Regions from separate parts of the Candidatus Villigracilis sp. genome, predicted to be linked through region 2. Evidence: riboswitches for the same ligand, from Rfam matches in the RefSeq annotation. Region 2 holds a riboswitch; the other holds the start of a gene.
What was found. A riboswitch is a leader RNA that binds a small molecule or an ion and turns the genes downstream of it on or off. The one in region 2 is predicted to bind cyclic di-GMP.

Region 1 (7,772 bases), on a different contig from region 2:
ATTACAGGTAATGAGGTCGTAAGCATTATCTTCACAAGGCCAGCGTTTCGTTAAGTCTGCCATGTCAAAGCGGATATTCTCCCCCTTGACTTTTTCTTTGGCCTTCTCGATCATGCCCTGCGAAAAATCGAGGGCATGAACCTGCCTCCCAATTTGGACGAGGAAGGCGGTGTTCTTGCCTGTCCCACACCCAAGCTCAAGGATGGATTCGAAATGCTGACCCGCGAAAGTCTCGCGAGTCACTTTTTGATCAAGGTCACGGGTCAGGTTTTCGTTTGAGTCGTAGATCCCTGACCACTCGTTATATGCGTTTTGAATGCTCATCGCTTTATTCTATATCATTTAATACTTATTGAATCTCCCCCTCGCAAGTAGTAAAAACATCGGTTCCAGGACCGCCCAGGCACACGTCATTCCCATCACCGCCAGTGATGGTGTCATCTCCGCCGCCGCCGAGGATGCAATCATCTCCGCCAAGGCCGTCAATCGTGTCTACGCCAGAGCTGGCGAGGATGAGGTCATTGCCTGTGGTACCGGTCAATGTGCCTGAGCCAGTAGCGAGGTTGGTCAGGGATAAGCCTGAGCAAGCTGAAGGCTTGAAGCTATTAATGTTGACGGACGATACAACATGATCAAGCCGCGTAACTGGAATGGTATTGGTGGCGGCAACAGCCGTCACCGAGGTAAATAATATTAGCGCAACCAGCCCAAAGGTCAGCAGTTGAAGCGGACGGGGTATAGTCATAATTTGATCTTCCTTAATATCTCCGTCTCAGGCTGAGTCAATGTAAATCCAATTTCACCGGTATGGATGGCATATTCCATTACTTCTTCACGGACTGGTTTCAGATTGGCAGCCTTATTCTTGCTGGCATAAGCAACAGGAGCTGGCATTTCATTTACAGGTGGAGGAGGATTACTCGTTTTCTTTTCTTCATCAACGACCTTGGAGCTAATTGGCTCGGCATGAATGGGCGCAGGTTCAACAACACGTTCTTCAAATGCACTTGTTATGTGCTTAATTTCTACGTCGTCAACTTGTGTATGATCCGCAACACCCTTCCTGCCAGTGGTGATCACATAGCGATAAGTCGTGCCGCTGCTCTGGACAAGATAATAATGTAAAAAATTCTGTGTCATGTGCAGGATCATCGTGCCATGCCGCTCGGCAAGCCTGGCGAGATCATCAATCGTCGCCACATCGATCACCGATAAAGACGGCGCGATATTTTGCTCATAAACATCCACCAGCATGGAGCCATACTTGAAGCGGATGAGCGCCTCCTGACTCTGGTTGGCGGTGCGATACACATTGCTGCCAGCAAAGATAATACCAAATAGCGCAAACCCAAGCCCAAGCAGGGAGATGAAGCGCACTGCCCAAACGGGCGGCTTCAAGCCCAATAAGGAAATGGTGTTTACCCGTGTTTCAGAACCGCTTGCAATACTTTGTTTCGAAGACCGCAAAGGATCCTGCTGTGATTCGTCCGCAGCGAGATAGAAATGCACCTTGTCGTATTTGAATACTAGCTTTGGGTCAAAGGTATCGTTGATCTGTTGCCCCGCAACCGTTGCAGTAAGTGCAATATTTGTAACGATCTCCAAAGTGTAAGAACTGGAATGCAAACCAGCTTCCTGCTCCACCAGGTTTACCAGAGACTCCACCTGGCACAGGTCAAGAGTGGTCATCGTGAAATATGAATTGCCATTAAACGAAGCGCCCGAATTCAAAGGGATCGTGCGAAACCATCCGCTTTGCTCATCCATAATACGAGCCACCATACTTTGATTGCCTGTCATTCCCTGCACAGCATTTCCGATCATATTATAGGTAAAACCGATGTTAAGAAAGCAAGTCAATTTTGGGAAGACAGGCTCCCCCGAATGCAGCACATCGGAATCATAAACACCGGGCGTGCCCGTGGCCGAGTAGAAAAAATAACCCTCTTGTTGATATGGAATATTTTCGGCGGGGCGATTCAACGGACGTGTAAAAGCGAGAATACCCAAAGCAAGGAAAGCCAGGCTGAGAAACCCAGCCGCATACAACAAGCCTTCAGACCTTGCTCTAAAGTTCGTCAACGGCTTATTGTTTTCCTTTTTACGTTTGGATGGTTTTGCGATCACGCCAGACATCAAGACACCTCCGAGCAAAGCAACTGTAAGCGAAATATGCAGCGGCTCACGTACCCATTCAATGGCCTTGCCAAGTTTCGGGATATGCACCCATAATTTTCCAATGATCTCATCCTGCGTTGGTTGATAAGAATCAAGCCAGGAATTATTATCACCTTTAAGGATGAAGCGATCCAACTCAGTGCCAATAATGCGATGGAAGACAAAAGCACCCATTTCTGCATTTTGATAGGTGACCGCATCCCCCGCCCTGTAAGTTGATTCCGTTCGAACGAGTATTAGATCACCGAGATGAAAGTTCGGCTCCATGCTGTTGCCGTTGACGATGACATACGTGACTGAGCCGCCCAAATTAGTTGGCGCAAATGCAATTACAAAGATGAATACAATGAAAAGGAATAATAGCGTAACAAGAGTGGTCGAGCGTTTACTAATGGGTTTCATTATCTATAAAATTACAGGCCTGCTCGCGGCGTTCTCCCGCCAATCTTCGAGACGGGTTCTTCCATCGGAGCAGGCCTGCTTCTTTCATTAATTGGTCATCAGAACTAGTTGCTGGCGGCTACCACACGCAACTGGTTTATGGTCGAAACATCGAGACCGGTGGTAGTGCATGACCAGGTTGTGCCGGTGCCGAGAGTGCAGGCATACCAGGAACCAGTTGTGGCCACAAGTTGGACTTTTACAACTGTAGCCGCAGCACCCACGTCAAATGCGACGCTATCCAGTGTGGATGGATCGGTCCCATTCAAAGTGTACACAACACTGGTAATTGTGTAACCGCTGACCACTCCCAGACCATCACCAGCTTTTGTGGCTGGGACAGTGTTAGCCGCAGCAAAAGCATAAGAGGCGACTGAGATGATGGCTATGACGAGCACAACGAACAGGATCTTGAAATTGCGTAACATGGCTTTTCTCCTTGTTTTGCAGATCCACATGGAAGCGGGTCTGCGCTAGTGGAACGAACTTCTTGAAGGTTGATCAGCCATCCGAATAAAAAAGCCTGACTTGTGGTAAGCCAGGCCAAACATACACAAAAAGAATTTTGTGATCTTCGGCGGCCTGGCGGTCGTGGTCACTTTGTAGTGACGGTAGACCCATGGCTTTGCGTCACCGGCTTTCACCGGTTTTGCCTTTATCGGATGTTGTTGTCAATATAACATTGAAAAAAATAAATAGACCTTGCAAAATAATTGCAACAGGTTAAACATTTGCAGTTTGGTAAGGCGATTGTTTGTCTCACTTCATAGGTAAAGTGGTCTGGCCTTATGACCACACAAAGTGATGTTCGTCATCTTGTTTATGAATCTCGATTACGTATAATTTTCCTTGTGAGCAAAATATTGGATCATCATCTTCAATTTGATCGAAGCCACATGGCTTCGATTTTTCATTAAAGGAGAATTCTTATGTCAAAACTCGATAATATGGTTCAGGATTTCCTCGCGCAGAAGAAGATCGCCGTTGTGGGTGTATCGGATAAGCGCGAGACAGGTTGCAATCTGAATTATAAAAAATTCAAGGAAAGTGGTTATCAAGTCTATGCAGTAAACCCGCACATATCTTCTTTTGAAGGGGACACTTGCTACCCCGACCTAAAATCCATCCCTGAAAAAGTAGATGCAGTCTTTATTCTTACCAGCCCGAAGGTAACTGACCAGATCATTCAACAATGCGTAGATATGGGCATCAAACATGTATGGATGCACTGCATGATGGGCACCAAGCCCGGTCTCGCGGCAAGCATGACCAGCGTCTCCCCTTCTGCTGTAGAGATGTGCAAAGCCAATGGGATCGCGGTCATTCCCGGCTCATGCCCGAACCAATACCTAAAGCCAGATTTCGGTCATGCGATGATGCGCGGCATGTGGAAAATGTTCGGCTTTATGAGCGTGAATTAAGGGCTCGCAAAAAACAGTTATCTCAGTCCCATCATTGCGAGGAAGGCTTTAGCCTGACAAAATAATTCCTTTGCCTCGTTGGGGATTGTTTCGTCGCAAAGAGCAAGGGCGCTCCTCGCAATGACATGATTATGAATACTCTTCCTTCATGAATCTTTCAAATCCCTGCTTCGTGAGTTGACTTAACTCGTCGAACAGGGGTTTTTCGACCTTCTTAAAATTGAAGCAGGATTTTCCCTGCATGTGTTTCTTGAGTTCAGGGGAGATGTCCTTCAATAGATCGGGATACATGTAGACTGGCATGAGATAAAAAGAGACATAATTCTTTTTCACTTGTGTTGAGGCGAAGAATAAGTCCTTCTTCCATTTCTCACTGTATCCGCCTTCGAGATAATAAACTTCCGTTGCATCTGATTTGACATTCAGCTTTTTGGCGTAAGGTTCGAGAATGGATTTGAGATTTTCAAAGATGATGGGGAATTCGGTTTGAGATGGCATAGATACTCCTTCACGCGCCATTAGGAACTTGATCCCGGATGGAGCAAACTATGGTGTGACCACAACCTGCATAAAGATCGGATCACCAAAGACGTTTCCATCAGCATCAACTGCTTGCCAGGAGGTCACATAAGAACCTGGCTCTGCGGGGGCGATGAAGAGGATGCGCAGCGTAGCTTGAGTCCCTGCTCGGGCGGGGTAGATCAATTGTTCCTCTCCTGCGCCGAGGGGATAGCCTCCCACCCACTTCAAGCGATAAGTATCATCCCAGCCGCAGGTTCCGCTGTTTTGCACCAGCCATTGCTTATCAATGGCTGCGCCAGGGAGAAAAGATGTACCGTCATCTACTGTCACATCATCAATAAAATCGAGGTCATTTATGCAAGGGCCCGGTGTAGCAGTTGGGGTGAGAGTAAATGTGGGAGCAGGCGTGAATAACGCAGGTATGGGCGTGGTTGTGGATAGCGGCTGTGTGGGCGGGATGGAAGTCGGCGGGCGGAACAGCGTCGGTGTAGTTTGAGGGGCACAGGCATAAAAGAAGAAAATGCTTGTGAGCAGGATCAGTTGTCGGCTAAGTGAGAAGCGATTCTTCGTCATAATAAAAATGGACACGTTACCGTGTCCATTTATTTTACTTTATGCTTCTTCTTCAGTACCACCGGCCTCTTCGGCTACTTCAGCGCCAAGGTCAAGCGGAAGGGCGATCTCGCCGCTGAGCGCTTTCTGGCGGATGATGCCTTCGATCTCGTTCATCATATCAAGATTGGCACGCAGGTAATCTTTGGCATTCTCGCGTCCCTGGCCGATGCGGATATCGCCATAAGAGAAGAAGGCGCCGCGCTTGGTGAGGACTTCAAACTTGGTGGCGAGGTCAAGCACATCACCAGATTTCGAGATGCCTTCGTTGAACATAATGTCAAACTCGGCAGTGCGGAAAGGCGGCGCCATTTTGTTCTTGACCACTTTGACACGGGTGCGATTGCCGATGACTTCTTCGCCGACTTTGATGGATTGAATGCGGCGCACATCGAGGCGGACGGAGGCATAGAACTTGAGAGCTTGTCCGCCCGTGGTGGTTTCAGGGTTGCCAAACATCACGCCGATCTTCTGGCGCAATTGATTGGTAAAGATGACAGCGGTCTTGGTCTGGTTGATCGCGCCTGAAAGTTTGCGAAGCGCTTGTGACATAAGACGTGCTTGCACGCCCATGGTGGCGTCGCCCATATCGCCTTCGATTTCGGAGCGTGGGACTAGCGCAGCAACCGAGTCAACTACGACGACATCCACTGCGCCAGAGCGGACGAGGGTCTCTGCGATCTCGAGCGCCTGCTCACCGGTATCGGGCTGAGAGACGAGCAAGTTGTCGATATCCACGCCGACCTTTGCGGCATAGGTGGGGTCGAGCGCATGTTCCATATCAATAAATGCAGCGGTGCCGCCCATCCTCTGTGCTTCGGCCACAATGTGCTGACAAAGCGTGGTTTTACCAGAGGACTCAGGGCCATAGATTTCGATCACACGTCCACGCGGAATGCCGCCGACGCCGAGGGCAATATCGAGGGAGAGCGAGCCCGTGGGAATAGCTTCGGTCACCATGCCATGAGCTTCGCCGAGGCGCATGATCGAGCCATCGCCGTAGCGTTTTAAAATATCGCCAACAGCCTTATCTAGCACGGCTTGTTTGGCGTTATCCATATTTTTGGTTTGTGCGGTTTCAGTTGAGGCTGAACGGGAAGATTTTCTGGCCATGAGTTAGTTCTCCAATACAAGTGTAATAGGTAAAAACATTTAACCACAAAGGGCACGAAGTGTCACGAAGGGTTAAGGGTTTAAGTGTGTTGCGAGAGTATAGCACAGATGTTCAGTACGTCAAGGTGCTGAAAAAAGGTGTCAGGGGGCGGGCGTAGAGGTGGATTGCAGGCTGGAGGGAACGAAATCAAGGGTTGGGACAGGTGGGCGTTCAGTGCCGAAACCTTTTTCACCGGTGAAGGTAAAGTAGGTAACCTGCCCAGGAAAAATCTCGACCCAGGTTTGTCGATCCTTGGTTTCATCTGCATAGCGAATCGTAATCTTATAAATACCCGCAGGCAGGTCACCTAACACAAGGTTTTCGTTGTAGTACGGATCAGAATTGACCGCCCCACCTTTGCCATAAGTTCTCGCTTCAAAAGTTTTCTTTATGGCTTCCGCGCGAACAGTGATTTCTGTCTGCTGAAGCAATTCTCCCTTTGTATCCATCACGCGGCCAACCAGCACACCCCAGCCCTGCGGAGGGGCGATCCATAACTCAGGGTTATATGTATAGAAAAAGGAGTTATGAGGGAAGCGAACTTCAAAGTGGACATGCGGCCCCGTAGTTGCGCCCGTTGAGCCGACAAAGCCAATCACCTCCCCCGTTTCAACGTGCTGGCCAACGATCACATTCATCAAACTCATGTGCGCGTAAACGGTATAAAGCTGTTGATCGTTATAACCAAAGTCATGGCGGATGGCAACCGCCAAACCATACGGGTCATCTTGATTGCCCGGTGTTTCGAGGAACAGTCCCCAGCCCGTCCACACCACTGTCCCCGGGCCCGCGGCCATGATGGGTGTGCCTTCCGGTGTTGGGATATCAACGCCGGTATGCACAATATTCCGCCCAAAAAATACGCCGCCATAACGATAATCCGGGGTCGGCCAGTTGACCTGGTCTGCGGCGATGGGGCGCGCGAAATAAAAATGATCATAGGCAGACATGGCCCAGGGGATTGGATATAAAGGAGGACGCCAGCCAGAGATAGGCTCCGCGCCAGGAGTGGGAAGACTGAATTGAAACGGTACTGGTGAAGGAGTCACCGCATCAAACATGACCTGAGGCTGGTCGGCCACACCTGCGGCGATTACCGGCGTTGGGGTGACTCCACCTACCGCGCTCGAGCAGGCGGAGAGAGTTAGTAATAATATGAGGATGATCGTCTTATTGAATTTCATTTTTTTTATTGATTCACACAATCCCGAAGGGATGACAGAATTATAGAATAAAGCAAATAATGATCATAATCCCGAAGGGATGGTATAGATTTTCTGGAATTTATGACACCCCTTCGGGGTTAGGATAAATGCCTTCTCTTAACTATAATCATTTCACTCCTTCGGAGTTTTCATTAACTCTGGAGTTGGGCAGCTTGCTGCCCAGAGTATCCATCAGCAAGCTGATGGAGTCCACAGTGGTGCGCTATGGAATCACCGTTG
Region 2 (7,772 bases):
AATTCGCGAACAAATGACGGGTGAAATCTCCGCTGGCTTTGATCGTCAAACGTAGAACATCTTCATGCGGTGCGCTGGAAATGGTGAAAGGATGCGATTCATTCAGTTTCTTTTCATCCAGGAACCTGACGAACAGGAATTGACCCGCATGTGCGTGTTTAATAGGCTCGCCATCTGCACGCAAAACCACTTCTGTGGTGGAGTTGTTTGGGTGGTTCACTGCCTCCACGGTGTATGGCACATACTTTTTAAAGAACCTGCCAAATATTTCCGTATACAGATAGGAACCGATGCCCAGGAAGACGAATATCTGATTCCAGTTGATGGCGATCTTGGTGGTGGGCGCATTGACCGTGACGGAGTGCAGGTAACCGAGTATGAAAAACAGGCCAATGTAGCGATGTAATTTTTTCCACTCGTTATAGTCATTCCCCGCGAGCTTGTTCAAAAACGGGATGCGCGGCGCAAGCGTGGGCAACACAATGGCTATGATCCCTAAAAATGCGATCATAGCCAGGTAATTGCCGAGGTGTAAATTCATAATGGATATGGGGACGGTCAGCAAGTGCACAAACATCAGAAGGAAGGCGCTGGTGGAGGTATGGCGATGCGTCATATACATCTTATCCAGGCCGCCGAAGTAAGGTTCCGCCCATTTTGGCCGCGTGGAGAGGAATAAGGAAAAAGACATTAACACGATCACCATCGAGCCGAGCGTCATGCCAAAGTGATAGCGCTCATAATTTTCCACGCCCTCGCGCTCAGGTGGAAAGACGAACCAGACTACAACGGTTAAGACCACCAGAAGAATAATGACCAGGTTTCCCAAATTTCGTTTCATTTTTGCAACCTCGATATATATGAATCAACAGCGATGCAGTTAACTGCATCGCTGTTGAAGAACTTTCTTCTAAAAAGATTCGAGCGCTTTTTGTTTATCGGTAAAAACTTCAAAGAACGCGGAGAAACCAACCATGTCCAACACGCTTACGATCTCCGGGCGCGGGTTAAGAAGTTTGACGTTCTTTTGCACACCCTCGTCGCGTGCCTTATCCATGGATTTTAGTGCGGTCCACCCGTGCTCGGGGTCGGGCAATGCTTCACCGCGCAATAGAAGTGCAATCGTGTGAAGCGAAACCAACCCAGCACTTGAGATATAAGTCAACTCGCTCATATCCAGGATGATATGCTTTGAACCCGCGTTAAAGACCTCCTGGGCTTTCATGATCAGATCCTGATAGGTCTGCCCATCCAATTGGCCTGCAAGCTTCAGAATGGTGATGTTCCCCTTTTCTTTTGAAACAGTAATTTGCATCGTAGGCTCCTCCTCCTATAGAGTGATACCCAATTATAAACCCGCTTTACGCTCCAACCGCGCCAGGCGGTGGTCAATTTCGTTCAACCAATGTTTACGGATGCATACGGGCAGGTCTGCCTTTTCAACTTCCTTGCGGGCTGATTTCGCCCATTTGATGGATTTCTTTACATCGCGCAATGTATGTTCGTAATATTTCGCCAGTTCAATATGAGCATAGATGTGACCTTTGTGCGCGGCCTCTTCCCACAAACGCAGGGCTTGGTCTATATCCCCACGCTTCTTTTGCAAAGTGGATAAACGCTTCACTGCCACGCCGAAATCTGCTTCCTCCAACCCAAGCTCGAGTCCACGCTCGAACAGACGGGCGGCTTCATCCCAATGGCCAAGGTCCTCATATAATTTGCCGAGCGCAATGAAATCGAGTCCGTGCTCCACGCGGCCATTGTATGGGTCGGCCAACAACTCGCTGACGTGACCCAGCAAAGCCGCCATCGCCACTACATCCATGGCATTGTGATAGAACACGCCACCTAAAGGACGGGCATCCCCAGTGCGCAGGTAATCAAAATAAAGCCAGGGGATTTCATAACCCGGTACTTCCTCCGATGCACGGGTGAAACCCAACACATGTTCTTCGAGATATTTCAAGGCACGCGAGGGAAGCCTATCTCGCCACAAGCGCCTTGCAAGTGGAAGCAGGTCAAGATGGGCATAGCCTTTGAAAGGGACAGGGATTCTGTGTAACGAATAACGAGTAACGAGCAGTGGTGCATCGAATGACTTTCCGTTGAAAGTCACCAATCCCTCACAGGGTGCGAGGAAGTTGATCAGCGCTTCGAGCATAGCGGGTTCTTCAGATGGGTCACGCAGGAAGAATTGTTGTAGTACGAATTTGTCATCCACAAAGCGCGCGGCGCCTACGAGGAAGGCGTACGTGCCGGTGCCGCCGGACATGCCCGATGTTTCGGTATCCAGAAATGCGAATTTGCTGATGGGCAATTCCGCCATGCGCGTGTCGTTTGCCCATTGTGAAATTAAGGAAAGAGGGAATGATGAGTAGGGGGATGTTTTCCCGTGCAGGTAATCTATGTCAAAGACCTGCTCGGTGACGAAGGCTTCGCCGCGAGGGGTAGGGAAATAGCTGCCAGTCACAACAGAGTCAATTGTGTGGCTCTCAACCTGGGGCGGAGGGGGAAGCGAACTGCCCGTCTTCACACCCAGGGATTTCAGTTTATCTGCAAGCGATGACATGCGTCTATTTTATCCCCAAATATCGCTCCATGTTTTAAAGCCTATTGGCGTGTGTATATAAAACATGTAAGGCAAACGCTCCTTGCGCCGAGGACGGCGCAAGATGTACTCACACGCCTGCCCTGGTGGGTGGCGCCAGGGAAACGCCGCCGTCCACAGGATGCTTCGCAAAGGACAGCGGCTTGAGCATCTAAAGTGCTTATATTACTTGATCGGTTTTGCGATGACGAATAATCTGCCCCAACTGAGGTTGCCATCTTTTGCGATGCAGGTTTGCAGGGTGAGGTGATAGTCGCCGCGATAAACTTTGTTGAATACTTCTTCAGCGGTAAAGGTGGTCTGTGTTGAAAGATCCACGAAACTGCTGTAGGGGCTGAGCGGGGTGAGGGCCTGATATTGCAAAATGCTTTCCACCAGGAAACTTTGAGTATGCCCGTCACCGTAAATAAGGGTGATGGTGTTGCCCGCTTTCAATTGTGAGAAAGTTGCGCCTGCCAGGTAGTTGTGTGCCAGCAGGCCGATGTTGCCGTAACTGGTGGCCATTTTGAATTGGGTTGTTACATAACTGAGAGTGGATACATACCCTGGTTTCCCACTTGGCTGTTGAAGAACAGTGTACGCCATAACGTTCTCAACATAAATGCCGCGCAGCGTATTGATGCTCCCATCTTTGACGGATTCAATGAAGTCCGACAGTACTGGAAGGGTGGTTGTATTTTCCTTTGCATATACCTGTGTGGGGAGCGCAAGTGCGCAGAGCAGGATTAGTAAAAATGCAAGGGAAACTTTTCGGTTCTTTAATTGTGCGTGCTGATTTCTGGATGCCATGAGAAACTCCTTCATCAGAGCATCCAGACCTTTCGCACAATTTATGTTGTGCTGAAGGTTGTGGAGGCTCGTTTTCGGTGGCTTGGCGGTCATGGCCGTTGGTTTGGCTTTAGACCCATAGCTTTGCGTCCCCGCCTTTCGACGGGTTTGCCGTTATCGATACGATCCACTTTTAATGTTCAGAAAACAAAACGGACCTGCTTGTCAGCCAGGTCCGCGGATGAAAACACAATACACTATGTGATTTTCGGCGGCCTGGCGATCATGATCGTGTTTCCACAACTTTAGACCCGTGGCTTTGCGTCTCTGCTTTTCAACAGGTTTGCCATTTTCGATTGCTTTCTTGCTTCAAATATAAGGGAAGGTTGGCAGGATCGTCATGGGTATTTTCCCTACTAACACCATATAAAACTGTAAACCTTACAGTTAGCTTTCTTGTTTGACATTCCATGCTACACTTGCGCGAATTCATTAATTAGAATTATTGGTTGGTATGAAACATAAACTTCCTATTTGGTTAAAACTTTTATACGGTTCTGGTGACTGGGGGATTGCCAGCATTGGCATGATGCGTTCGATCTTTTATGCCTTGTACCTCACGGACGTGGTCGGCATCGAACCACGGCTTGCCTCCCTTGGCGCACTCGTGGGAATCGTGTGGGACGCTGTCAATGACCCCATCATTGGCACTTTGAGTGATCGCATGAAATCAAAACTCGGACGCCGCCGCCCGTTCCTCTTGTGGTTTGCCTTTCCATTCGGCCTGAGCTTCGTGATGCTTTGGTCTGCGCCCAATTGGGACAGCCAGATCGGCCTGCTCATTTATGTGACTCTGGCCTTTATGATCTCGGATACATTGACCACCCTCGTGGCTGTACCGTATCTTTCCTTAACCCCCGAGCTGACTCAGGACTATGACGAGCGCACTTCGCTTTCAAGCTTTCGCACGGTCTTTCAATTATTGGCCGCTCTCACCGTTGTAATGACCGCGCCCATGATCGTGGATGCGGTCATCATTGGTGGCGGCTCGCAACAACAGGGATTTTTGCTAGCAGGTGCCGTTTTCGGCGCGGTAGGCTCGCTTCCACTTTTCTTCATTGGCTGGTTCGTGAAGGAACGTTTTGCATCCGTGGAACAGGAATCAATTCCTTTCAGAGAAACCTTGCGCCTGGCCTGGCAGAATGTGCCCTTCCGCTATGCGGCCGGCATTTACATGTTTAACTGGTCCGCAGTGGATATGGTAGTCATCAGCTTCCCATTCTTTTTATTATATTGGATAGCCCAGGGAGATTTGCTGGCAAAGATCACCATCTTTGGGTTTGACCTCGCGCTTGAGTCTGCCTTCTTTGGGGTGCTAATGCTGGTCTGTATTTTATTCGTGCCTTTCTGGTTATGGTTCGCAAGGAAATACAACAAGATACAGGCTTATATCGTTGGCATGTCTATATGGATCATCGTGCAGGCCATGATCTTCACCATTCAACCGGGCGAGGTCACCTATTTGCTGATCATCGCTGGGTTGGCAGGCATTGGCGTTTCTGCTGCGTACATTTTGCCTGATTCCATTTTGCCCGATGTGATCGAATGGGATGAACTCCGCACAGGCCGTAGGCAGGAGGGCATCTATTACGGCATCCGCACCCTGATCCGCAAGTTGACGGGCGCGGGGGTTATCTTTATTACTTTGCAGGTTCTGGGCTGGTCTGGCTATCAATCTCCACCCGCAGATGTGACTCAGTTCTCTCAGCCCAATTCGGCGCTTCTTTCAATTCGCTTGATGGTTTCCTTCATCAGTGTGGCGATTGTTATGGGTACAGTCATTCTCGCCTGGTCGTATCCGCTCTCACGCGAAAAATATACGCGGATTCAAAAATTGCTGAAAACAAAACGCGAAGAAGCAAAAGAAAGAGCGGAATAAAATTCTCCGCTCTTTCTTAACTGACAGTTGACTCTACAGCCTGAGGCTTTATATCATCGTCGGCTCTTCGTACTTCCCAAACACCTTCGTCATCACCCCAATGATCTCGCCCAATGTGCAATACGCATGGACGCATTCCATGATATACGGCATGGTGTTCTCTGTGCCTTCGCAGGCAATTCGTAATTTATCCAGAGTTTGACCAACTCGTCCGCTATCTCGCGTCTTGCGGAGTTCACTCAAGCGCGCCACCTGCCGACTGTAGCCATCCGGGTCCATCCTCAGGATCGGAATGGAAAGCGGTTTCTTTTCTGCGTAGGCGTTCACACCCACGATCTTGCGGATGCCCTTGTCAATCTCACGCTGATAGCGATACGCCGCGTCTGAAATTTCACCCTGGAAGAATCCCTTTTCAATGGCGGGAATCACGCCGCCTAATTCCTGAATGCGGGCGAAGTAATCATAGGCCTGTTGCTCGATGCGGTTGGTCTGTTCCTCCACGAAGAAGCTTCCACCCAGCGGATCGACCGTATTCGCCACACCAGATTCTTCAGCGATAATCTGCTGCGTGCGCAGGGCAATTGTTACGGAATGTTCCGATGGCAATGCCAAAGCTTCGTCCATTGAATTGGTATGCAAACTTTGAGTGCCACCTAAAACGGCAGCGAGCGCCTGAATTGCAACGCGCACTACGTTATTCTCAGGCTGTTGTGCAGTTAATGAAACGCCAGCCGTTTGTGTATGGAAACGCAGCAGCCACGAACGCGGATTCTTTGCCTTGAATGTCTCACGCATTTCATGCGCCCAAATGCGGCGGGCCGCGCGATATTTGGCTATCTCTTCGAAGAAATCATTATGAGCGTTGAAGAAGAAGGATAAACGCGGAGCGAAATCATCCACATCCATGCCGCGCGCAATTCCCCAGCGGACGTATTCAAGCCCATCCGCCAGTGTGAACGCTAATTCCTGCGCGGCCGTTGACCCCGCCTCGCGGATGTGATATCCGCTGATCGAGATCGTATTCCACTGCGGCACTTTCTGCGCGCCGAATTCCATCGTGTCGACAACGAGTCGCATGGACGGTTCGGGCGGGAAGATGAATTCCTTTTGCGCGATGAATTCCTTCAGAATATCGTTCTGGGTTGTGCCACGCAGTTGATCGAGACGCAGTCCCTGCTTTTCTGCGGCGGCCAGATACATGGCCCAGATGATCGCGGCAGGCGAGTTGATGGTCATGCTGGAGGAAACTTTATCGAGTGGAATCCCATCCAGTAGAATTTCCATATCTTTCAAGGAAGAGATCGCCACACCGCATTTGCCGAATTCACCCAGCGCTTCGGGTTGATCGGTGTCATAGCCCATTAACGTGGCCAGGTCGAAGGCAATGCTCAGGCCTGTCTGACCCTGTTCCAGCAGGTATTTGAAGCGTGCATTGGTTTCCTCCGCAGTGCCGAAGCCGGCGAACATGCGCATCGTCCACAATTTGCTGCGGTGAAGCGTCGGGTGGACTCCTCTTGTGTAGGGGTACTCACCTGGAAGTCCAAGTGAAGAGGCGTAATCCATATCCGCCAGATCGAGCGGAGTGTAGAGTCGGTTGATCGGTTCGGAGGAGGTGGTAATAAATTCGTCGGCGCGTTCAGGTAATTGTGATAAAGCTTTCTTTAGTGAAGTCTCTTCCCACTTTTTCAGGGAAGCTTTTAACTCGTCGAGTTTATTTTTATCGTACATGTCAACTCCTTTGGGTAGTTGTTGGGATTATAACCCCCTCCGCCGCTGAAGCGGCACCTCCCCCAAATGCGACTGAAGTTCGTCGCATTTGGGGGAGGGCAGGGTGGGGGTCGTTCTGGTATACTCGATTTTATAAAGGTAAATTATGCCACGCTTTGAAATTGACGTAGACCCCTGTGACCATATCACAGCAGATGCAATCGGTAAACCCGGCCAGCGTGTCTTTTATTTGCAAGCCTATCAAGACACTCGAACTATTACGATCATTATTGAAAAGGCGCAGTTATTGTCGCTGGCCATTGGTATTGAACAATTCCTGGGCCAGATAGGTCAGCAATATCCAGACCTTGAAGAAGCCTCCGGTGATTATGTGGAACAGGTCATGCGCATCAACCCACCCGTTGACCCGCTCTTCCGCGCCGGTGAAATTGGACTCGGCTATGATAAAGACCGTGATCGCGTTGTGATCTTCACCAAGGAATTGCTCGGCGAAGATGCCGAACCCGACTCTGCGGCGCAAGTCCGCTTTTGGGCCACACGCACACAACTACGCATGTTAGCTCGTTGGGGACAGGATGTTGCCTCGCGTGGTCGCCCGCTCTGTCCACAATGCGGCCAGCCAATGGAGCCCGAAGGACACTTCTGCCCAAAGAAGAACGGGCACATGCACTAACGTTTCAACGTGCAAACGTTTGAACGTTACAACGTTTCCCACATGACCGAATCAAC

Region 1: it holds a riboswitch for cyclic di-GMP, as region 2 does, so the genes downstream of both, AC14M5_RS03765 (hypothetical protein) here and AC14M5_RS10380 (sortase, YLP family) in region 2, are expected to answer to the same signal.

What each region holds. Positions count from the first base shown of each region.
Region 1 is NZ_JBXMTI010000019.1:6,326-14,097, forward strand. It holds gene AC14M5_RS03750 (class I SAM-dependent methyltransferase) at 1-324, opposite strand, end outside; gene AC14M5_RS03755 (hypothetical protein) at 350-745, opposite strand; gene AC14M5_RS03760 (signal peptidase I) at 742-2,580, opposite strand; gene AC14M5_RS03765 (hypothetical protein) at 2,685-3,047, opposite strand; cyclic di-GMP riboswitch class I at 3,193-3,283, opposite strand; gene AC14M5_RS03770 (CoA-binding protein) at 3,549-4,040, shown strand; gene AC14M5_RS03775 (hypothetical protein) at 4,170-4,538, opposite strand; gene AC14M5_RS03780 (NBR1-Ig-like domain-containing protein) at 4,587-5,150, opposite strand; gene recA (recombinase RecA) at 5,175-6,233, opposite strand; gene AC14M5_RS03790 (peptidoglycan DD-metalloendopeptidase family protein) at 6,429-7,511, opposite strand; gene AC14M5_RS03795 (TolB family protein) at 7,756-7,772, opposite strand, start outside.
Region 2 is NZ_JBXMTI010000066.1:1,915-9,686, forward strand. It holds gene AC14M5_RS10365 (ferredoxin reductase family protein) at 1-841, opposite strand, end outside; gene AC14M5_RS10370 (STAS domain-containing protein) at 911-1,315, opposite strand; gene AC14M5_RS10375 (ribonuclease H-like domain-containing protein) at 1,349-2,569, opposite strand; gene AC14M5_RS10380 (sortase, YLP family) at 2,774-3,397, opposite strand; cyclic di-GMP riboswitch class I at 3,471-3,559, opposite strand; cyclic di-GMP riboswitch class I at 3,644-3,734, opposite strand; gene AC14M5_RS10385 (MFS transporter) at 3,891-5,315, shown strand; gene AC14M5_RS10390 (acyl-CoA mutase large subunit family protein) at 5,364-7,043, opposite strand; gene AC14M5_RS10395 (DUF3090 domain-containing protein) at 7,189-7,716, shown strand; gene AC14M5_RS10400 (SCO1664 family protein) at 7,759-7,772, shown strand, end outside.